DNA from 3 places in the Bordetella genomosp. 10 genome. Region 3 is predicted to be linked to each of the others. Evidence: riboswitches for the same ligand, from Rfam matches in the RefSeq annotation. Region 3 holds a riboswitch; each other region holds the start of a gene.

Region 1 (4,370 bases), 340 kb from region 3:
CAAGGTCTTCAGGTGCTGCTGCACCAGGGCGATATAGTCGTCGGAAAGCTCCGCCTCCAGCATCGAGAACAGGCGGCGCAGTCCCTCGGACTGGAAGTTGACGCCGCCCTCGGCGGCCAGCATGCGGACCTGCCGCAGCAGGGGAATGATGTTGCCGACGAAGTCGACCGCGCCGTGCAGCACCCCCGAGGCATGGTGCAGCGAAAGCCCCCAGTATCCTTTCTTGCGCACTTCCTGCGCGCTGGTGGCCAGCGTGTACAGGTCGCGGATGAACTGCGGGTGCGCCAGGGCGTCGGCCAGGACCTGCTGCCGGTGGCGGATGGTCTCGGCGTCGCTGCGCGTCGCGCCCAGCAGCGCGGCGCGGCAGACGTCCAGCACGAGCTCGTCGTCGGCGGCCATCGTCTCCAGCATGCCGTGCAGCTCCAGGTCGTCGAGCAGGTCGCGGCCGTTCAGCGGCAAGGGGCGGCGCGGATCGAAATCGCGGTCGTGGTGCATGAGATAGGCTTTCATGAGGCGATGCGCTCCCGGATTCGATCGAAGGTCAATCCATACTTGGCGGCCAGGGACAGGGCATAGGCCATGCCTTCGGCCGGCCCGCGCACGACCTTGAAGGTGCGCTGCGTCGGCTGCGCCGGGTTCACGGTGCTGATCATGCTCACCACCCGGCCGTCGCGCGAGGCCACTTCGTCGATGAAGGTGACCCACACGCCGATGAGGTCCAGCGCCATGGCCCGCTCCAGGACGCGCTGGCTCAGGAAAAGCGCGTCGGCCAGCGTCGTCGAGGTGAAGATCTCGTTCATGATGACGATGCTCGACGGCGTGGCCTCGTCCAGGATGCGGCGGATGCGCATGAGGTCGTCCTGCAGCTTGCCGCTGAGCGTGCCGATGTCTTCCTGGGGCTCGAAGTGCGTGAAGATGCGGTCGCACAGGTAGAGCGTGGCCGACGTGGCCGGCACCGGACAGCCCAGCGCGGCCAGGTAGTGCAACTGGCCGAACATGCGGGCGAACGTGGTCTTGCCGCCCTGGTTGGGCCCCGTCACCACGATCATGCGTTCGCCGTGCTCGAGCGCCATGTCGTTGCGGACCACGCGCTTGCCGGCGGTCAGCAGCGCCCATCCCAGCGCCAGGTCGAAGCCGTCGACGCAGCGCACCGTCTTGTCGGTGGAGATTTCCGGGTAGCAGAAGCCGTGGTCGATGGTCTCGAAGCGGGCGATCAGCTCCCGGTAGGCCAGGTAGAACTGGACCTCGCGGTCGAAACGCGTGACGGTGGTGTCCTGGAAATCCTGGTGGCCGGCCTCGAATTCGGCCAGGCGCGCGAATATGGCGGGGTTGAGCTGCGCCACGAACTCCAGCACCTGGGACTCGATATGGTTCATGTCGGGATAGTCGCGAAACTCCACCCGGTAGTCCTTGACCTCGCCCTGGCGGAATTTCTCGAAGACCGAGGCGATGACCTGGCTGTAGTCCTGCTCGTCCTCGTAGTTGCGCACGATGAAGGTGGGGCCGTCGATCTGGACCGTATAGGCGACGCCGTCCAGGTCGTTGAGCACCTGCTGCGCCGTGCCGTGCAGGCCGGTGAAGGCGGGCGAGGCGAGATAGCCGTCCAGGTAGTCCCGCAGGCCCAGCAGCGCGTGCGAGCGCAGCGCCGCGGATTCGAGCGAGTCGAACAGCGTGAGCGCGGCCTTGCAGTAGCGCAGCACCGTCTCGACGAACCAGCGCTGGCGTTGCAGGGGATGGTAGAGCTTGGCGGTCTGTTCGGCGTGCGTGCGCATCTGCCGCATGGCCTCGGTGAACCGCTCCAGGTCGTTGACCAGCGAGGCGTCCTCCATGTCGCGGAAGACCTCGTGGCGATAGGCGATGTCCTCGCGGCTGTGCAGGGGAGCGTGGAAGAAGGGCGCCAGGTCGTACTGCTCGCGCGGCGAGATGGCGTGGCGCACCGCCTGGTCCAGATTCAGGTCGCCGAAAAATTCGGGCGCCGGGGGCGGCGCGGCCCATACCGCATCCGCCGCGGCCGGGTCCTGGAAGAGCACGCTGTAGTACGGCATTCAGGCCTCCTGTTCCTGCCGCGCCGCGTCGGCCGGACGCGCGCGCGCGAGGATCGGTGCACCAAGGCGGGGCGGCAAGAATGCGCAAGCCGCGATGCTGATCCGGGGCCCAAGGGGAGAGGAGGGGGGAGAAACATGCCCACACCGGCCCCTCGGGGGCGATGTAGGCATCATCAGCCGACCGGCTGACGGCGCCGGGAGGCGGTTAACGGAGGAATGCCATCTCCGTCCATCCGAGTGTAGCAATGTGCCGACAGTCGCGCCAGCCAAGGGCGGCGCGCCGCCCGCGCGAATTGTCAGCGCCGGGCAATTTTGCTAAAGTCTCGCGTCTTTCCGGAGATGGCATTCCTCCGTCAACCGCCGCGGTCCTTCATACGCGGCTGATGATGCCTACAGGTCCCTGATCGCCTCAGGGCTGTGGGCAACTTTTGCGTCTCGCAGTCCGGTGGTCAGGTGCGCAAGGCACCCTACACATGATCACATGCGACACTCATCCAAATTCGAACAACTGGATCTCCTGCCCTACGCGGGCAAATGGCTGGTCATCTCCTTTCTCGTCGCCTGCCTGGCAGGCAGCGCCTCCGCCGTCTTCCTGCATGCCCTGAACTGGGCGACGGCCACCCGCGAAGCGCACCGCGCGCTCATCTGGCTGCTTCCGGTGGCCGGCTTCGTCGTCGGGTGGTGCTACCTGCGGATGGGCCGGCCGGTCGAGGCGGGAAACAACCTCATCATCGACGAAATCCACGACCCCAAGAAAACCATCCCTTTGCGCATGGTGCCGCTGGTCTTCGGCGGCACCGTCATCTCCCACCTGTTCGGCGCGTCGGTCGGCCGTGAAGGCACCGCGGTGCAGATGGGCGGCGCGCTCGCCGACCAGCTCACCCGCATGCTGCGCCTGCGCCCCGAGGATCGCCGCATCATGCTCATGGCGGGCATCGCGGCGGGCTTTTCCTCGGTCTTCGGCACGCCGCTGGCGGGGGCCATCTTCGGACTCGAAGTGCTGGCCATCGGCAGGATGCGCTACGACGCCCTGTTCCCGTGCTTCGTCGCCGCCATCGCGGCGGACCAGATCGGGCTGCTGTGGGGCGTGGAGCACACCCACTACGTCGTCACCCAGGTCGTGCCCGTGGGCCTGGCGAGCATGCTGGGCGTCGTCGTCGCCGGCATCCTGTTCGGCGTGATCGGCATGGTGTTCGCCAACAGCGCGCACGCGCTGGGCGCCTTCATGAAACGGCACGTGCCCTATGCGCCGCTGCGCCCCTTCCTCGGCGGCCTCGTCGTCGCGGTGGCGGTGTGGGCGCTCGGCGCGGACCGCTACATCGGGCTGGGCATACCGACCATCGTCGAGGCCTTCCAGCACCCGCTGTCGTCCTGGGACTTCCTGGGCAAGCTGGCGTTCACGGTGACTTCGCTGGGGACCGGCTTCAAGGGCGGCGAGGTGACCCCGCTGTTCTACATCGGCGCGACCTTCGGCAATGCGCTGGCGCCGCTGCTGCACCTGCCGTATTCGATGCTGGCGGGCCTGGGCTTCGTGGCCGTGTTCGCGGGCGCCGCCAACACGCCCATCGCCACCATCGTGATGGCCATCGAGCTGTTCGGCCCGTCGATCGCGCCCTTCGCCGCCGTGGCCTGCATCGCCGCCTATCACTTTTCCGGCCATACGGGTATCTACCACGCCCAGCGGGTGGGACACGCCAAGCACCGGATGCTGCCCGAGGGGCTGCGCATTTCCGAACTGGCCGCCTATCGCAAGACCCTCGGCAAGCAAGCCGTGGTTCCCGCCGAAAAATAAATCCTCGACTTTCACTGACATCATGACGAACGATCACGCCGCGCTGCGGCTCTATTTCCCCAATTCCGCCCGCGCCACCGCCACCCGCTTCTGGCACCACCTGAGCGCGCCCGCCCTGGCCCACCATTTGCTGGTCGCCGCCAAGAAGTCGGGCATCAGCCAGGCCGTGCTGCACACCATCCACGCCGGCTATCTGCAAGGACAGAAGATCACGCACCATCATCCCGAGGTCGTTGCCATGCGGCATCCCCAATGCGTCGAACTGGTCGACAGCGAGACCGTGCTGCGCAAGTTCCTGCGCGACCATGCCGCCGAACTGCACAAGGTGAAGGCGGTGTTGCTGAAGTGCGAGCTGCCCCTGATCCACGGCGTGAACGAGCACGCGGCGAACGCGGCGGCCGCCTGACTCCTATTACTCCTGGAGGTGACCGATGAAAGGCTACCAGTTGGTTTTCTATACCCAGCAAGACCGCCGCCATGGCAAGACGCCGCTGGCCGAATGGCTGTTGACGTTCGCGCGCGAACACGGCGCG
Region 2 (4,370 bases), 330 kb from region 3:
ACCCCGCCGCCATCATCCACGCCCTGCTGATACTGCTCGAACGCGCGGAGCAGCGCGTGCGCCACGGGAAACTGGCGGAAGGAGAAAACCATGGGTGACCTGCTTGCGTGGAGCGCGGCGCCCTTGCTCGCCGGGCTGCTCCTGGCCTTTGCCCGGTGGCCGCGAAGCGCGCGCCTGCTGATCGGATTGGCGGCCGCGCTCGGCGCCGCGTCCGCCGCCTGGGGCCTGGCCCACGAAGGGCAGGCCCTGGCCTTGCCGTGGCGGGTGGCCGGGCAGGCGGTGGCGTTGCGCTACGACACGGCGGCGCGATGGCTCATGCTCTTCGGACTGGCGCCGGCCGCGCTGGCGATCTGGATGGGCGCGTCCGCCCGGACCGCGCAAGCCGGGTGGCTGATCGGCGCCAGCCTTTCCCTGCTGGGCGCGTGGGGCGTATTCGGCAGCCAGGACGGCTATACGCTGTTGATCGCCTGGGAGGTCATGAGCCTGGGCGGCGCCGTCATGCTGCTGTCCGAACGACTCGACCGTGACGCCGGCAAGGCGGTGCTGTTCATGCTGGCGCTGCTCGAGGCCGGGGCGGTCGCCATGCTGCTGGCGGTGCTGCTGCTGGGCCGCGGCGGCGCGGGGCTGGGGGTCGACGACCTGGTGCAAGGCGGGCTGGCGCTCGGCCCGGCCGCCCGCGGCTTCGTCGGCATCCTGCTGCTGATCGGCTTCGGCGCCAAGCTCGGCATCCTGCCTTTCTACGAATGGCTGCCGCGCGCCTACGGCGTGGGCACGGGCGCCACCGGCGTGGTGTTGTCGGGGGTGGTGCTGAACGCGGGCTTCTTCGGCTTGTCGCGCGCGTTGATGCAATGGCTGCCGGCCAGCGCGGGGCTGGGGACGGTGGTCGCCGCGGCCGGGGTGATCTCCGCCATCCTGGCCGCCTTGCAGGCCTTTCAGCAGGACGACTGGCGCCGCCTGCTGGCGTTCTCGTCCGCCGAGAACGCCTCCATCGCCGTCACGGCCCTGGGCGCGGCCCTCATGTTCCGGGCGGACCGTCATCCCGAACTGGCCGCGCTGGCGTGGACGGTCGCCTTGCTGCACATGGGCGGCCATGCGCTGGCCAAGGGCGGCCTGCTCCTGTGCGCCGACGCGGTCCACCGCGCCAGCGGCCGGTATGCGATCGCGCAGGATGGCTGGCTGCGGCGCGCGCCATGGGGTTTTCGCATCGGGGCCTTGCTGTGCACCATGAGCCTGGCCGCCATCCCGCCGCAGATCGGGTTCGCCAGCGAATGGTTCGTCTTCCAGACGCTGTTCCAGGGCTTTCATCTGGGCAGCCTGCCCGGCCGCCTGGTGCTCGCCCTGGCCGGCGCCGGCATCGCGCTGACCGCGGCGGTCGCCTTCGCCACCTTCGTCAAGCTGTTCGGCCTGGGCCTGCTCGGCGCCCCCGCGGACCCGGGCGAGGCGCCTCCCATCGCGCGCCGATATGGCGCGAGCGTCGCCATCCTGGGACTGGGCGTGCTCGTGGCGGCGATCGGCCTGCCGCGCTGGCTGCCCTTGCTCGACGAGCTCGCGACGGCCTCGCTGGGCGTGCATGGCGGGCAGGCCATGGTCAAGGGCTGGCTGCTGGTCCCGCTGACCGATACCTTCGCCTTCATCTCGCCGTCCAAGCTGGTCATCGCCTTGCCGCTGCTGAGCCTGATTCCGCTTGCCTTGCTGGCCATCTCGGCGCGCCATCGGCGACGCATTACGCCGGTGTGGTACGGCGGCATGCGCGAGCGCCCGGCGGTCGTGCGCACCACGTCGCTCAGTTTCTCGAACGCGATGCGCACCTTCTACCGCTTCATCTACCAACCCACCCACGACACCCGCAGGGATACGGACGGCGGTCCGTATTTCCCCAGCACGCTGGAGTTCGAGCACGGCGTCACCGACGTTTTCGATCTGCTCGTCTTCCGGCCCTTGAAGAACGCGGTATGGAGGGCGGCCGGCTACCTGCGCGCGCTGCAGTCCGGCGATTTGAATTTCTACCTGGCCTTGATCGGCGGCCTGCTGGTGTTGATCCTGTGCCTGACTTTCCGCTGATGCCGCCGATACCCCTGATGCCTCTGATGCCCGGGCCCGACGCTCGCATCCACGCGCGTGCCCGCATGCATGGACGCGTTGCGAACCCGTTCCGGCCGGCCGCGCCGCCACGCAGGAAGGGATCGGAAGTGATAGACTTCATGCCAGGAGATGGCATTCTCCCTGAACCGCCGCAAGGCTGATGATGCCTGGAAAAAACGAGTCGCCTGGAAGGCATGCGCCAACCGGACGACTGGTCGATAAACAAGAAACCAGGTTCTCGGCATGTACAAGACTATTCTCGTCGTGGCGGTCGGCGGCGCATTGGGATCACTCGCCCGCTGGATTCTAGGCGTTCGCCTCAACCCGATCTTCCCGTCCTTGCCCTACGGCACGCTGGCCGCCAATCTCATCGCCGGCTACATCGTCGGCGTCGCGCTGGCCTTCTTCGCGCGGATGCCCGGCCTGCCGGGCGAGTGGCGGCTGTTCGTCATCACGGGCCTGATGGGCGGCCTGTCGACGTTCTCGACCTTCTCCGCCGAAGTGGCCACCCATCTTCGGAACGAAGAGTTCGGCTGGGCCCTGGGCGAGATCCTCATCCACGTCACCGGCTCCATCGTCATGACGCTCCTTGGCTTCCTGACCATCGCATGGATCAGCCGCTGAACATGCCCCTGCCGGACCTGGCCGCCGGCCGGCCCGAGCCGGGGGGCGCCTGCGTCGTCTGCGCCGGCCTGCAAGGCAGCGAGCAGCGCTACGTGGCCAGCGTGCTGAATCGCCGGACGACGCCCGAGCGCGTGGCCGAGTCGCTGACCGGCAGCCTGGGTTTCTGCGGCCATCACACCGCGGCGCTGCGGCACGCGCTGGAGGACAGTGCCCGGTTCCGCGCGGCGGCCGGCATGGCGGCCGGCTGGCTGGCGCGCATGGTGGCCGACACCCGCGTCTACGGCGAAAGGCTGAACGAGATCCTGTTCCGCTCGCGCGACGCCTGTCCCGCCTGCCTTCATCGGCGCCGGCTGGAAGGCAGGCTGCTGGCGCGCGTGCTGCGCGGCGCGCCGGCGTCCAGGCGGCAGTTGACGAACCACCTGGATGGCCAGCTATGCCTGAACCATCTTCATGCCATGACGCCGCACCTGCTGTCGGCCGGGCTGCCGCCCGTTGCCGGCCAGGCCTTCAAGCGGGCCGCCGACAGGCTCAGGCGCCAGTATCCGTTATGGGACATGGACGGATGCGCGCATCCGCCCGCGCCGCCCGCCGCCCTGGCGACGCAGCGCATGGCGCTGGCGGCGTCCATCGGCCTGAGCTGCCACGTGCCGCGGACCGATCTCGCTCGTCTCCGGCAAGAAGCGCCGGCCCGCGCCTGCGTGGTCTGCGACGCGGTGCTCGCGGCGCGCGACCAATGGCGCACCAGGCTGGCCCGGACCATCGAACTCGGCTACCCGCTGCGCCTGGCCGCGCCCTCGTGTCCCTGCCACGTGGTGGGCTGCCTGCTGGACGGATCGGCCGCGGCCGGGCATGCCGCCTGGAGCCGGTTCCTGCAAGCGGACAACCGGCCGGCCAAGACCGATGGCGGGTCCGAGGCCGCGCCCGCGCCGCCGCCCCGCCAGCGCAAGGGCGCCAGTTGGCATCTCGAACGTCCGGACGCCGCGGACCGCGAAGGACGGCCCGATCGCTACCTGGCCGCCCTGGGCGCCTCCTGCCCCGCCTGCGGCGCGGACGACGTCGCGCGCATGCGCGCCGTATTGCGTTATATCGCCGAATACCGCGCCCCGGCCGACGGCGATCCGCCGCTCTGCATGAAGCACTTCGCGGAAGCGTATATTCTCGAATCGAGAGGCACGCTGCGCGAGGACCTGGCGCAACGCCGCATGGCGACCTTGCAGGCGCAGGCCGAGCAGTGGCCGGTGCGGGCATTCGGGCGGTTTTCATGACGGCGCGAGGCCTTTTTTTTCATAACCCGGAGGACAACCGACCATGGACTTCAACACTATCCCGGCAGGCGACGACGTTACCCAGGCCTTCAACGCCATCATCGAAATCCCGGCCGACGGCCTGCCCGTCAAGTACGAGGCGGACAAGGCATTGAACGTCATCCGGGTCGACCGCTTCCTGAGCACCAGCATGCAGTATCCGGTGAACTACGGTTTCGTGCCGGGCACCCTGTCGCGCGACGGCGATCCGGTCGACGTACTGGTGGTGACGCCCTATCCGATCATGGCCGGCGCGCTGGTGCAATGCCGGCCTATCGGCCTGATGAAGATGACCGACGAGGCGGGCGAGGACGCCAAGGTCATCGCCGTGCCGATCGACCGGGTCTGCGCAGCGACCTC
Region 3 (4,370 bases):
AGCGCACCGCCCCATAGCTTCTTGCGGATGCTCGGGTAGTTCTTCTTGCGGATCATGCGGCTGGAAACACCTTTCAGGCTGTTCACCAGCGCCGACACGGCCACTTTCGGCGGATAGTTCACCAACAGGTGAACGTGATCGTCCTCACCGTCGAACGCCACCAGTTCCGCCTCGAAGTCGGCACAGACGCTGGTGAAGATGCTGTGCAGGTCGTCCAAGATGTTCTTGGTGAACACCTCGCGGCGGTATTTAGTCACGAAGACCAAATGGACGTGCATCAGAAAAACGCAGTGCCGTCCGTGTCGAATATCGTTGTCATTGAGCATAGGCCAAGAGTATGATTCAGCCATGCAACGACTTCAAGCCTGCAAGTTTGCGCTACGCCCAGACGGTCGGCAGGAGCGGCAAATGCGCCGCTTCGCTGGCTCGTGCCGGGTCGTGTTCAACGAGGCGTTGTCATTGCAGAAGGCGCGTTACGAGGCGGGCAAGAAGAAACTTGGCTACGCCGGGTTGTGCAAGGAACTCACAGCATGGCGCAACGGTGCGCTGCTGCCCTCGGGGCGCACCGCCCCTTGGCTGGCCGATGGGCCGGTACACACACAGCAACAGACGCTCAAGGATTTGGAGCGGGCCTACACCAACTTCTTCGCCAAGCGGGCCGACTTCCCGCGCTTCAAGAAGAAGGGTCAGTCCGACAGCCTCCGCTACCCCGATCCGAAGCAGATCAAGCTCGATCAGGGCAATTCCCGCGTCTTCCTGCCCAAGCTGGGCTGGCTGCGCTATCGCAACAGCCGGGATGTGCTGGGTGCGGTGAAGAATGTCACCGTGAGCCTGTCTTGCGGCAAGTGGTTCGTCAGCATTCAGACCGAACGCGAGTTCGAGCAGCCCGTACCCAACGGTGGCGCGGTTGGCATCGACATGGGTATCGCCCGGTTCGCCACGCTCTCGGACGGCACGTTCTACGCGCCACTCAACAGTTTCAAGCGGCATGAGACTGCTTTGCGCAAGGCGCAGCAGGCAATGAGCCGCAAGACCAGGTTCAGCAACAACTGGAACAAGGCGAGAGCCCGTGTCCAGCGCATCCATACCCGCATCGGTAACGCTCGCCGCGACTTCCTGCACAAGACCACGACCACGATCAGCCAAAACCACGCGATAGTGTGCGTCGAGGACTTGCAGGTGCGGAATATGTCCAGGTCAGCGGCAGGCACGGCAGATGCGCCGGGAAGAAACGTGCGGGCCAAGTCCGGCCTGAACAAGTCCATCCTCGATCAGGGCTGGTTCGAGTTCCGCCGCCAACTGGATTACAAGCTGGCGTGCAACGGCGGGCATCTCATCGCCGTGCCGCCGCAGAACACGAGCCGCACCTGTCCGTGCTGCGGCCATGTATCGGCGGAGAACCGGCAGACGCAAGAGCGGTTCGCGTGCGTCGAATGTGGCTTCGAGGAAAATGCCGATTTGGTCGGCGCGATCAATGTTCTCAGGGCGGGGCACGCCCGTTGCGCCTGTGAAGTGAGCGGTGCGGTTATGCCGCCAGCAACAGGAACCCACCGAAGCGACTCATCCCGGCTCGATGCCGGGTTGAGCACCGTAGGAATCTCCCGACTTTAGGCGGGGGAGGATGTCAAGAACGTATCGGCGTTACTTATCGTTCCACCCAGGGGATGGAGTTCCCCTTCAATTGCCGCTCTGGCTGATGACTCCTACCGTGCTCATACCCAAGGTCATCCCTATCGACTTCTTCGCAGCCTGGAGCCACCGTCATGGATGAAGCAAGAAACAATGCCCTGATCCACCTCTACAAGAACAACGTAGAGCTATTCCAGAAGCTTACCGACCTGATGGACCGGTCGGGACGGCAATGGACCGAGCAGCAGCGAAAACACCTGCGCGCCGCGATCGCGGACACGGAGATGGAGCTGATGGAATTGCTCTCGGTCGCCGATACGTCGACGCTCGTCGCCACGCAGGCGCGGATCGTCCAGCGCCACTGGGAAGGACGCCAGCGCCTGCTCCAGGATCTGTTGCAGGACATCGCGTCGGGATCGGAGATGAAAGGCGAGCTGATGGCCGCGCTCACCGAGTGGTACCAGGGCGTACTGGGCATGGGCGCCGCCGACATGACGCCCATCACCGCCCCGTGGATCGCCTACCTGAACCAGTTCTCATCGCTGATGCCGCGCGCGCCGGAAGATGCCGGCGGCAAACGGCCTTCGCGGGGGAAGTGAAGCGCGGCGGGGGCGATGCCGCCCCCGCCACGTTCACCCCTCGAACTTGTCCAGGACCGCGCCCGTACTCGCGCTCGACACGTTGAAGGCGAATTTCGCCTGGACGCCCCGCGCGTATCGCGGCGCGGGCGGCGTCCACTTGCGCCGGCGCGCGTCGAGCTCGGCCTGCGGCACGTTCAATTCCAATAGCAAGGCGTTGGCATCGATCGTGATCGAATCGCCTTCCTCGACCAAAGCGATATTGCCGCCCACGGCCGCCTCGGGCGCCACGTGCCCCACCACCATGCCCCAGGTGCCGCCGGAAAACCTGCCGTCCGTGACCAGCCCCACGCTCTCGCCCAGGCCGGCGCCGATCAGCGCGCTGGTGGGCGCCAGCATCTCGGGCATGCCGGGACCGCCCTTCGGACCCAGGTAGCGCAGCACCATCACGTCTCCGGGCCGGATCCTGCCTTCGAGTATGGCCTGCAAGGCGGACTGCTCGTCGTCGAACACCCGGGCCGGCCCCGTCATCGCGGGATTCTTCAAGCCGGATATCTTGGCGACCGAGCCTTCCAGGCTGAGATTGCCCTTCAGGATCGCCAGATGCCCTTCCGCATAGACGGGATCGTCGACGGCGTGAATGACGGCCTGGTCCGCGGCCGGGCGATCGGGGACGTCCTTCAAGACTTCCTCGACCGTCTTGCCCGTGATCGTCATGCAATCTCCGTGCAGCAGGCCGGCGTTGAGCAACAGCTTCATCACCTGCGGGATGCCGCCGGCGCGATGCAGGTCGACGGCGAGGTAGGCGCCGCTCGGCTTCATGTCGCAGAGCACCGGCGTGCGTTGCCGGATGCGCTCGAAATCGTCGATGCCGAACGCCACCTCGGCGGCATGGGCGATGGCCAGCAGGTGCAGCACGGCATTGGTCGATCCCCCCGTCGCCATGACCACGGCCACGGCATTCTCCAGCGACTTCCGGGTGACGATGTCGCGCGGCTTCAGGCCGTCGCGCACGGCCTGCAACAACACCCTGGCCGACTCGCGCGCCGACTCGCGTTTCTCGTCATGCGGATTGGCCATGGTCGACGAATACGGCAGCGACATGCCCATGGCCTCGATGGCGCTGGACATGGTGTTGGCGGTATACATGCCGCCGCAGGAACCCGTTCCCGGAATGGCCTTGCGTTCGATGGCGGCCAGGTCGTCGTCGCTGAGCATGCCCGCGGCGTTCTGTCCCACGGCCTCGAAGACGCTGACGATGTTCAGCTCCTTGCCTTTCCAATGGCCGGGCAGGATGGTGCCGCCGTATACGTAGATGGCCGGGACGTTGGCCCGCAGGATGCCCATCATGCCGCCCGGCATGTTCTTGTCGCAGCCGCCGACCACCACCACGCCGTCCATCCATTGCGCCTGCACGCAGGTCTCGATGCAATCCGCGATGACTTCCCGGCTGACGAGGCTGTACTTCATGCCCTCGGTCCCCATGGCCATGCCGTCGGCCACCGTGGGCGTGCCGAATACCTGGGCATTTCCGCCGGCCGCCTCGATGCCTTCGATGGCCGCGTCGGCCAAGGGCTGGAGGCCCGAATTACAGGGGGTAATGGTGCTGTGGCCATTGGCCACGCCGATCATGGGTTTGGCGAAATCGGTGTACTTGTACCCCATCGCGTAATACATCGACCGGTTCGGGGCGCGCGACTTGCCCTCGGTGATGTTCGCGCTGCGCGCATTGGCTTTTTTCTGTGTCATGGTCCACCCCATTGCGCGGGTGCCGGGACGAACCCCTACCCACGCCCGCTTATGGCGATTCGTAGGAGTCATCAGCCAAAATGGCGCTTGTAAGGGGGAACCCCATCCCCACGCGAACAATAAATAATACGCCTGTGCGGGTCAATAGGCGGGTCAATAGGCGGGATGCCGTGGCGGCGGCCGGACCGGACTTCATGGTGCTACCATTTTCACGCGATACGCATCAGCAGGAAGCGCCGCCGGCGCCTTGCCGGCGGCGCCGCATCTTCGTCATCGAGCGTGCATGGATTCCTCACCCCTCGCCGAACGCTTGCCGCCCATGCGCCTGCGGGCGCGCGACTATCTGCTGTCGCGCCAGTCGCCGGAAGGGGGGTTTTGCGCCTATCGCGGCTATTACGTCGAAGAGCCGAATCT

The links. A riboswitch is a leader RNA that binds a small molecule or an ion and turns the genes downstream of it on or off. The one in region 3 is predicted to bind fluoride.
Region 1: another riboswitch for fluoride. It lies ahead of CAL29_RS21100 (voltage-gated chloride channel family protein); the one in region 3 lies ahead of CAL29_RS22565 (hypothetical protein).
Region 2: another riboswitch for fluoride. It lies ahead of crcB (fluoride efflux transporter CrcB); the one in region 3 lies ahead of CAL29_RS22565 (hypothetical protein).

The regions. Positions count from the first base shown of each region.
Region 1 is NZ_NEVM01000005.1:1,097,207-1,101,576, reverse strand. It holds gene CAL29_RS21110 (MutS-related protein) at 1-510, opposite strand, end outside; gene CAL29_RS21105 (MutS-related protein) at 507-2,045, opposite strand; fluoride riboswitch at 2,203-2,281, opposite strand; fluoride riboswitch at 2,372-2,445, shown strand; gene CAL29_RS21100 (voltage-gated chloride channel family protein) at 2,527-3,837, shown strand; gene CAL29_RS21095 (DUF190 domain-containing protein) at 3,860-4,243, shown strand; gene CAL29_RS21090 (DUF190 domain-containing protein) at 4,269-4,370, shown strand, end outside.
Region 2 is NZ_NEVM01000005.1:1,112,007-1,116,376, forward strand. It holds gene CAL29_RS21155 (4Fe-4S dicluster domain-containing protein) at 1-98, shown strand, start outside; gene CAL29_RS21160 (proton-conducting transporter transmembrane domain-containing protein) at 91-2,061, shown strand; fluoride riboswitch at 2,199-2,259, shown strand; gene crcB (fluoride efflux transporter CrcB) at 2,326-2,706, shown strand; gene CAL29_RS21170 (hypothetical protein) at 2,691-3,971, shown strand; gene ppa (inorganic diphosphatase) at 4,015-4,370, shown strand, end outside.
Region 3 is NZ_NEVM01000005.1:1,442,165-1,446,534, forward strand. It holds gene tnpA (IS200/IS605 family transposase) at 1-326, opposite strand, end outside; gene CAL29_RS22560 (RNA-guided endonuclease InsQ/TnpB family protein) at 349-1,611, shown strand; fluoride riboswitch at 1,652-1,713, shown strand; gene CAL29_RS22565 (hypothetical protein) at 1,764-2,228, shown strand; gene ilvD (dihydroxy-acid dehydratase) at 2,262-3,956, opposite strand; fluoride riboswitch at 4,012-4,075, opposite strand; gene CAL29_RS22575 (prenyltransferase/squalene oxidase repeat-containing protein) at 4,240-4,370, shown strand, end outside.